One region of the Priestia sp. 53B2 genome, then DNA from elsewhere that is predicted to be linked to it. Evidence: a T-box and tRNA genes for the amino acid it is inferred to sense, from the RefSeq annotation. Region 1 holds a T-box; the other holds one or more tRNA genes.
What was found. A T-box is a leader RNA that pairs with one kind of tRNA and senses whether it is charged. The one in region 1 lies ahead of thrS (threonine--tRNA ligase), so its partner is inferred to be a tRNA-Thr.
Positions count from the first base shown of each region.

Region 2: it encodes a tRNA-Thr, which carries the amino acid that the T-box ahead of thrS (threonine--tRNA ligase) is inferred to sense. The anticodon was not compared.

Region 1 is NZ_JBLZXA010000027.1:555,097-559,532, reverse strand. It holds gene ACN6NE_RS23360 (amino acid permease) at 1-502, opposite strand, end outside; gene thrS (threonine--tRNA ligase) at 1,266-2,489, opposite strand; T-box leader at 2,536-2,764, opposite strand; T-box leader at 2,804-3,030, opposite strand; gene ACN6NE_RS23350 (cell wall hydrolase) at 3,660-4,118, opposite strand; gene rpsN (30S ribosomal protein S14) at 4,376-4,436, shown strand, end outside.
Region 2 is NZ_JBLZXA010000008.1:160,045-164,480, forward strand. It holds gene ACN6NE_RS04205 (ABC transporter permease/substrate-binding protein) at 1-1,228, opposite strand, end outside; gene ACN6NE_RS04210 (ABC transporter ATP-binding protein) at 1,228-2,178, opposite strand; tRNA gene ACN6NE_RS04215 (tRNA-Thr) at 2,444-2,516, opposite strand; gene ACN6NE_RS04220 (Rieske 2Fe-2S domain-containing protein) at 2,728-3,780, shown strand; gene ACN6NE_RS04225 (DHA2 family efflux MFS transporter permease subunit) at 3,815-4,436, opposite strand, start outside.

The DNA of each region.
Region 1 (4,436 bases):
ATGTAATAAGAAGCGTAATACAAATAGCAGGAAGGTTTACTAGGCCTCCATTTGCAGGGATCGTAATTAATTCTTTTGGCAGTGAAAAACCAAAGCCTTCTAAAAAGTTGTTAAAATAAGAAGACCAGCCGTTTGCTACTGCTGACATTGTTAATAAATAGACGGAAAGCAACGTCCATCCCATTAAGTGTGCTACCACTTCGCCGATGGTTGCATATGTATAAGTGTAAACGCTCCCAGATACAGGTATAGTTGAAGCAAATTCCGCATAGCAAAGCGCTGCAAAACCGCATACAATAGAAGCCAGTATAAAAGAAAAAATAACGGCTGGTCCAGCATCATTAGCAGCCACCAAACCTGTTAACACTAAAACCCCCGTTCCTATTACGGCTCCAATACCAAGAAGAGTCAAATCGAATGCTCCTAATGTTTTGACTAGAGATTTGTTTTGACTTTGTTCTAATAATTGCTCGATTGACTTCTTTTTAAATAGTTTTCCCATTGCACTCTCTCCTCTCTGTTGCCACTCATCCCTTAAAAAACTTGAAAATGACATTTTTCCCCATTTGGCTGCGCGTTTTTACTTCAGATACAGAAGTAATTATATAGAAATAATTACTAACTTGTCTATTAGTATACTAATATCATTATATATATTTCAAGAGTTTTTGTAAGCGATTTCTTACCATCACTATATTTTAGATTTATAAACTAAACAAAGCAGTTATCATTGTGCTTATACATAATAAGTTTGAATGAAAATAATATTCTAAAAAATAAAATTATAAGTTTTTAGATAATTTTTTTACTAACTATCTTCAGATATAAATTCCTGGCATAGAGATTATTTACAGAACGATGAATGTTTTATCTTACCGGGTGTTATAATGATGAAAAATGAAGTATATGAAGGGCGGAAACAGATGCTTAACTTACTTATTGGCTGTGTTTTGTTAGCTTTAGGAGTGTACTTTATGTTTAAATTTCTTTTTTATTCTCCTTCTAAAAAGAAGCGAGACCAGCAAAAGGTGAGCAAATTACCTAATGAGAATTCAGCTTCATCCAGCACAAACGATTCGAATGGAATAAGATAAATTTTTTTATAAAATACCGGCGTTTGTCTAAGGCAAAAGTTATACTGCTGATATATATTATCTTATACCCTTCTAGTTCAATATTCCCTTCATTTTGGTGTAAGACAAGATGAAGGGAATCACTATCCGACTTAAAAAATCGGATTTTTCTATTTAGTAAGGTGAATAGTTTTAATAAACTCCGTTTGAATTCATTTCTTTACTCAAGTATACAGCTGAATCTTCAACACTTATTGTTCCAATATTTTTCTTTCCGTGCTTTCGCATGGCAAGCAATTCATTTTCCACTTCTTTATCTCCTATCACGGCCATATAAGGAACTTTCATCATTTCTGCTTCTCGAATTTTCAGACCTATTTTTTCAATGCGATCATCAACCTCAACACGATACCCTTGTGACTCCAGCTCGTGTTTCACTTTATATGCATATTCCACATGCGGCAGTGCAATAGGCAATAGTTTGAGTTGAACAGGAGCTAACCAAAGAGGAAATTGACCTTCGTAATGTTCAATCAAGATGGCCATAAATCGTTCAACGGAACCGTATATAGCGCGGTGAATCATTACGGGACGATGAGGTTTATTGTCTTCTCCAATATACATACAGTCAAACTTCTCTGGCATTAAGAAATCAAGCTGAATTGTTCCGCACTGCCAGCTGCGACCTAAGGAATCTAAAATATGAAAATCGATTTTCGGCCCGTAAAAAGCTCCGTCTCCTTCATTCACCTGATAGTCTAAGCCTTTTTCACTTAACACAGATTGAAGCGACTTTTCTGCTTGATTCCATGTTTCGATATCTCCCATAAATTTTTCAGGCCGTGTGGATAGCTCCACTTTGTAATCGAAGCCAAAATGTGAATAAAAGTCATGGATAAACGCTAGAATGCGGCTAATCTCAGCTTCAATCTGACTGAGTTCTACGAATAAATGAGCGTCGTCCTGTGTGAATGACCGGACTCTTAGCAATCCGTTTAAAGAGCCAGAAAGCTCGTGGCGATGAACTAATCCAAGCTCTGCGTATCGAATCGGAAGTTCTCGGTAGCTTCTTCGCTTGCTGTTAAACAATAAAATGGCTCCCGGACAATTCATCGGTTTAATCGCATAGTTTTGTTTGTCAACATTTGAAAAATACATATTCTCATGATAGTGCTCCCAGTGCCCTGATTGTTCCCAGAGTTTCTGTTTCATCATGATGGGTGTTTTTATTTCTTGATAGCCTGCTTTGTAATGTTTTTGTTTCCAGTAATTTTCTAACTCATTTCGAACAATCATTCCGTTAGGTAAGAAAAACGGCATACCAGGAGCTTCTTCCATCGACATAAACAGCTCCAGTTCTTGACCTAACTTTTGATGATTTCGCTTTTCTGCTTCCATTTGTTTTGACACGTTCATTCCTCCAATATGTTTTTATTCAACAAAAAACCGCACTCATCCCTAGTAAAGGGACGAATGCGGCCGTGGTACCACCCTAATTCCGTAAAATACCCATACGTATTTTACGCTTAAAAAGATAACGGTTTTACCGGTTGCGGTTTCAGTGTATACACATTCCCCGCCGCAGCTCCAAGGTGGTAAATTCATTTCGTTTTCTAAGGGTTCTCAGCCAGTGACCCTACTCTCTGTAAAGAAAATCTAAAAATGATTCATGTCCTTTTCATTGCTTGTATATTCATTTTTTCTACATAAAAAACCGCACTCATCCCTAGTGAAGGGACGAATGCGGCCGTGGTACCACCCTAATTCCATAAAATACCTACACGTATTTTACGCTCAAAAAAGATAACGGTTTTACCGATTGCAGTTTCAGTTATGCACGTTCCCTGCAATAGCTCTAAGGTGGTAAATTAGATGATTTCTTAAGGGCTCTCAGCCAGTGACCCTATTCTCTGCGAAGAAAACAGCATCTAATTCGTGTCCTTTTCATTGCCAAATACTGTTTATTAGTTGTTAAAAGCGATTATAGTGTATAAATTTAACAAAAGTCAAGAGTTATTTTTTTATTTTTTAATGTTATAGAATTACTTTATGCTTGAATTCCCGAAAAGTTACTTAGGAATATCTGGGCTCAAAAAGTTTTTTATTATAATATTGACAACCTACTCATAGTAGTATCAATGACTAGATTTATGACTAATTTTTGTAACAATAAAGGTAAAAGAAGAAAAGCGAGATAAATCTCATGAACCCATATACAGTTCATTCAACTCCTCTACCGGCAACAAAAATATCAAAAAACGGTCACAAGCTACGTGTCCATCTAAAATGCTCGTGGAGACATCTTAAGAAAGCTTATAAAACGAAATGGTGATTTCGGGTAAAACAGAGACTATTGATGATATACTAACATATTATTTTTTTATCACGTAAATATTGGATGAGAATTCATAGAAACTATTTTGTTATATACATGTACGTAAAAACTCCTCATGCATACTTCATGCTACGTTATTTCTTCTTAAAATCCATTCTAATGCTCTAATAGTGAATATTACTCTACTGTTTATGTTATGTACACAACTAAAAAAGCTAATGGCAGCGTATAGCTAACCATTAGCTTTTTAGTTATTTTGCAAATACATGCTGTCCAATTTTAATTGTTTCTTGTTTTCCGCGCAGCCATTGATCTGCCGTTTTATTAGAGTTAAAGAAGAATAATGAACCTTTTCCTTGACCTTGGAAGTTAATTGCTTCTTCTACAGCTTTTTGTGAATCTTTATCTGCAGGTTTATTAATTTGACCGTTGCTAACCGGGCTGTACTGACCTTTTTGATAAATAACGCCTTTTACAGTATCCGGGAATTTGCTGCTGTCGACTCTATTTAATACCACTGTCGCCACGGCTACTTTGCCTGCGTACGGCTCTCCTTTGGCTTCAGCTGATACAAGACGAGCTAATAGTTCCTTATCATTTTTATTTACTTGAATGTGCTGTTCATGAGCGGGCGCTGCAGCAAACGCTGAGTAACCTGCACCAAAGCTTGGGATAAGCATTGCTATAGCAATCACTAGTTTTTTTATCATAAAAATAAAATCCTCCTTGCTATTTCTTAACGTGGATCATATGCTAGCAGAAATATAAGAGGCTTTCATTACGAAAAATTATCCAATTACAAAAGAAATTGGATATTGTTATGCTTTTTCGGCAGCTTTTAGCAGCATAAAACTGCGGCCTGAATTATAAATATTAGTTGCATTTACTTCGTTAGTAGTTTATGATGTAAAAATATAAATAGTAATGATTACGATTTAGGGAAATATTTTAAGAAAGAGTGGATTATTTGGCTAAAAAATCAAAGATAGTAAAAGAAAAGAAACGACAAGAACTTGTAGAAAAATACG
Region 2 (4,436 bases), on a different contig from region 1:
CTACAGCACGATAGCGAAGCTTCGGCTCCATCGTTTTAATATTCGGGAAGGTAAGACCGTATTCTTTTTGAATGCCTACATAGCCGTCTTCACGATCTTTAAACTCAAGCGTAAATCCTGCTTTTACTTTATCTGTTGCATTTGCCAAATCTGAAATGGTCGTTAGATTATTTTCTTTGGCAAATTTCTTTGTTACGGTCAATGTGTACGTATTATTAAACTTCATTGGATCTAAATAAACAAGGCCGAATTTCTTTTGAAATCCTTCTTTTGCCTGCTTGTACACCTTTGTTTCATCTTTGCTGTCCGGCTGTTCCTTTAGATGCGTCACAATGGCTGTGCCCGTATATTCAGGGTATAAATCAATTTCCTTGTTACGCAGAGCCTCAAATACAAATACCGTTTTCCCAAGCGACGAACGAAGATTTACTTTCATATCGGTTTGATCTTCAATTAATTCTTTGTACATATCAATTAAAATATCTTGTTCTGCGCCAATTTTCCCTCCGATAACAAGGTCTGATTTTGTTGCGCTCATCGCTGCAAACGGAGAAACAAGAATGAGTATTAATACGATGATCATAATAAACGAGCGTTTTTTGGACCCTTTTTTAGCTGAGTGTTCAATCGTTCGCAGAATTCCATCAAAAATAAGCGCTAATAATGCTGCTGGAATGGCTCCTAATAAAATTAAACTATTATCACTTCGATCAATACCAAGCAAAATTAAGCTTCCGAGTCCGCCCGCTCCGATAAGAGCCACAATTGTCGCTGTACCAATAATGAGTACCATTGCTGTACGAATTCCGGCCATAATGACAGGAAGTGCTAGAGGAAGTTCTACTTTGATTAATCGTCTCCACGAGTTCATCCCCATGGCTTTGGATGCTTCAATTAAAGACGGGTCCACTTCTTTAATTCCGGTATATGTATTTCGTACAATAGGAAGAAGCGAATATAAAAACAGTGCAATAACCGCGGGAAAGGTTCCAATTCCGACAAGAGGAATTAGTAATCCTAATAAAGCGAGTGAAGGAATGGTTTGCAGTACGGCTGTTACGCCAATGATCGGTTCAGCAATGCGGTCATGTCTCGTTAAGTACAGTCCGAGCGGCACTGAAATTAATACGGCGATAACAAGAGCCAGTACTGAAATTTGAATGTGTTCAAGAAGAGCTTGAAACAGTGCATCTCCTCGTTGATCTAATAATGTGCTTAGTGCATTCATTACAGCGTTCCCCCTTCTTTCGTTTTATCAGAAAGAAACGCTAATAGAGTTTTGCGCGTTACAACGCCAATGCGTTTGCTCCCTTTTTTCACGGCTATTGCTTCGTGGTCGTAAAGGGCGTCCATTGCCTGCTGAACAGTGGCGGTTGAAGCTAGCTCTTCAGTAGGCTCTACGTCTGGCTGTTCGCTTTCTTTGACAAACATATCCAATGTCTCAAATAAAGCATTTCCTTGATTTCCAATAAATATTTTTACAAATTCATTTTTAGGCCTTTGAATGAATTCCTCCGGGGTTCCAACTTGAACAATTTCCCCATCTTTCATTAGGCAGATACGATCTCCAAGCGTCATCGCTTCGCTCATATCGTGCGTAACAAATACAAATGTTTTTTTGATTTTTTCTTTTAAGCTAATAACATCTTGCTGAAGCTGTTCGCGGCTTAACGGATCGAGGGCACTAAAGGGTTCGTCCATTAAAATAACGGGGGGATCGGCTGCGAGGGCACGTGCTACACCTACACGTTGCTGCTGGCCACCTGAGAGCTCAGACGGCTTTCGGTTTCGATACTGCTTTGGGTCTAGTCCCACCAAGGTAAGCAGCTCATCAATGCGCGTTTTGATTTTGTTTTTCTTCCAATGTTTCATCTCGGGTACAATGGCTATATTTTCAGCAATGGTCATATGGGGGAAAAGCGCAATCTGCTGCAGGACATAACCGATGTTCCAGCGTAGCTCATGTATGTTGTGGTCCGATACGAGCTTATCTTTTATGTATAGTTCTCCTTCGGTAATATCATGAAGACGGTTAATCATTTTTAAGGTGGTTGTTTTACCACACCCACTCGGACCAATTAAAACAAAAAACTCTCCTTCTTTAATTTCTAGATTAATATTTTTCACGGCGGTCGTACCGTCTGGATATTGCTTTGACACATTCTTAAACGTAATCAAATTATCGTTCACACTCCCTGTTGAAATTTAACCCCTAGTTCCGTGTACCCAATACTTAGAGGCAATAAACATTCTTTTAAGAATATTTCTAAATATGATTCATAAGACATAGTTGAAAAGATACACATGTTTTCTCACACCTTCCTAATAAGGCTATCAAACTGTTAAATTTTTCACAAGGCGGGGAAGAATAATTCGGAGAATAATTTTAAAGCCAACACAAATAAAAAACCTTCTTTCAACAAGAAAGAAGGTTTTTTTCGTATGCTAGCGACAGGGATCGAACCTGCGACCTCTTGCTTACCATGCAAGTGCTCTACCTACTGAGCTACACCAGCGTCTTGGAAAATTATATCACGTTTAAATTGATTTAGGAAGCGCTTTTTAAAAATTTTTTTATTGGTATATTCTCTAATTTGCGTCTTCTGAAATTCGCACTTTCTACAAAGTTCCATATTTTGTGTTAGAATTCCTCACACAAATTGTGTGAATTTTCTTTTTTTATATTACCCTTAGTAAAAGAGCTTACAAAAGAAAGGAAGAAAATAGATGGAACAACAACCAACCATGACCAAATCAAAAACGGCAACTCCCTACCCAAGAGACTGTACGTTTAGCCTAGAAGATTGGACGACGCTCGCCAAGTATTGGTACCCCGTCGCACGGTGCAGTGATGTAACAGAAAAACCAATGTCCGTAAAATTACTAGATGTAAATCTAGTTCTATACCGTACCACACACAAAGTTGTAGCGGCTCGTGATTTATGCGTTCACCGAGGCACACCGCTTAGCATGGGCTGGGTCGAAGATGATGAAATTATCTGTCCTTACCACGGCTTCCGCTATGCAACGGACGGTGCATGCACGTCGATTCCAGCTCATCCCGACGCCAATATTTCCCCCCGCCTGTGTATGGCCGTCTATCCAGTTATTGAACGATTTGGATTAGTTTGGACTTCCCTGACCGGTGAACAAGATAATTTGCCGTACTTCGATGCTTGGGAGGACCCTGACTTTCAGCAAATTGTTTGTCCGAGCTTTGATATTATGGGATCAGCTGGTCGCCAAATGGAAGGGTTTTTAGACGTAGCTCATTTTGCTTGGGTTCACACAGATACGTTTGGCGATCGAAACAATGCCTTTGTGCCTAAATATAAAGTAAGCGACACAGATTATGGGCTTCATGTAGAATATACGAGCACGGTGAGCAATTATTCCAAAGAACAGCAGCATTTAAATCCACCTGATTTTAAATGGCTTCGCGTCTTTGATGTTTATCCGCCGTTTACAGCTACGCTAAAAGTATACTTCCCAGAAGGCGCAGAGCTGTGGATTATGAATGCAGTCTCTCCTATTTCAGCCCGCGAAACACGTTTATTCGCGCCAATCGCTCGAAACTTTGAGAAAGATTCTCCCGTTGAAGGTGTGTATGACTTTAACCTTCGCGTCTTTGACGAAGACCGTGAAATGGTTGAAAACCAAAAGCCTGAAGACTTGCCTTTAGACCTGCAGATGGAAGCGCATATTATGGCTGATCAAACGTCCATCGGCTATCGGAAATTATTAAAGAAAATGGGCTTAAGCTTTAGATATACAAGCTGAAAAAATCCCCGCTGTCTCAGCGGGGATTTCTTTTTTATTTAGCAAACTGCTCGCGTCCTGCTTTTTCCTTTATCACTTCATCTTCACTTGCCGGCGTTGCGCGTTTCATAAACAATGAAAGAATTAAGGCAACCACCACTAGTACTACTGAGATGGCAAACGCATCGTTAATCCCTTGTACCATTGCCTGCATCCCAATCTGTTCTTTCATTTGAGCTGCCCCGGCCGCGGTTGCATTAGCTGCTCCTGCTCCGCTCATTGCATCTTGAGCGAGCTCTTTTGCATGTGTAGCTGTACGGTTTGACATCACCGTTACTAAAAGAGCCGAACCAATAGCTCCCGATACTTGTTGAAGCGTGTTATTCATCGCAGTGCCATGCGGATTAAAGCGCTGCGGCAGCTGATTTAATCCGTTTGTCATAACCGGCATCATCACCATAGACATTCCGAACATGCGAAGCGTGTAAAGCGTAATGAGCGTTGTATACGTCGTATCAAGCTCTAAGTTACTGAAGAAATACGTCGTAACGGCTGTAATAGTTAGACCCGTTACAGCCAGTGCACGCGCTCCGAATTTATCAAATAATTTTCCGGTAATCGGTGACATCACACCCATTAGCAGCGCACCCGGAAGCATTAGTAATCCTGAATGAAGC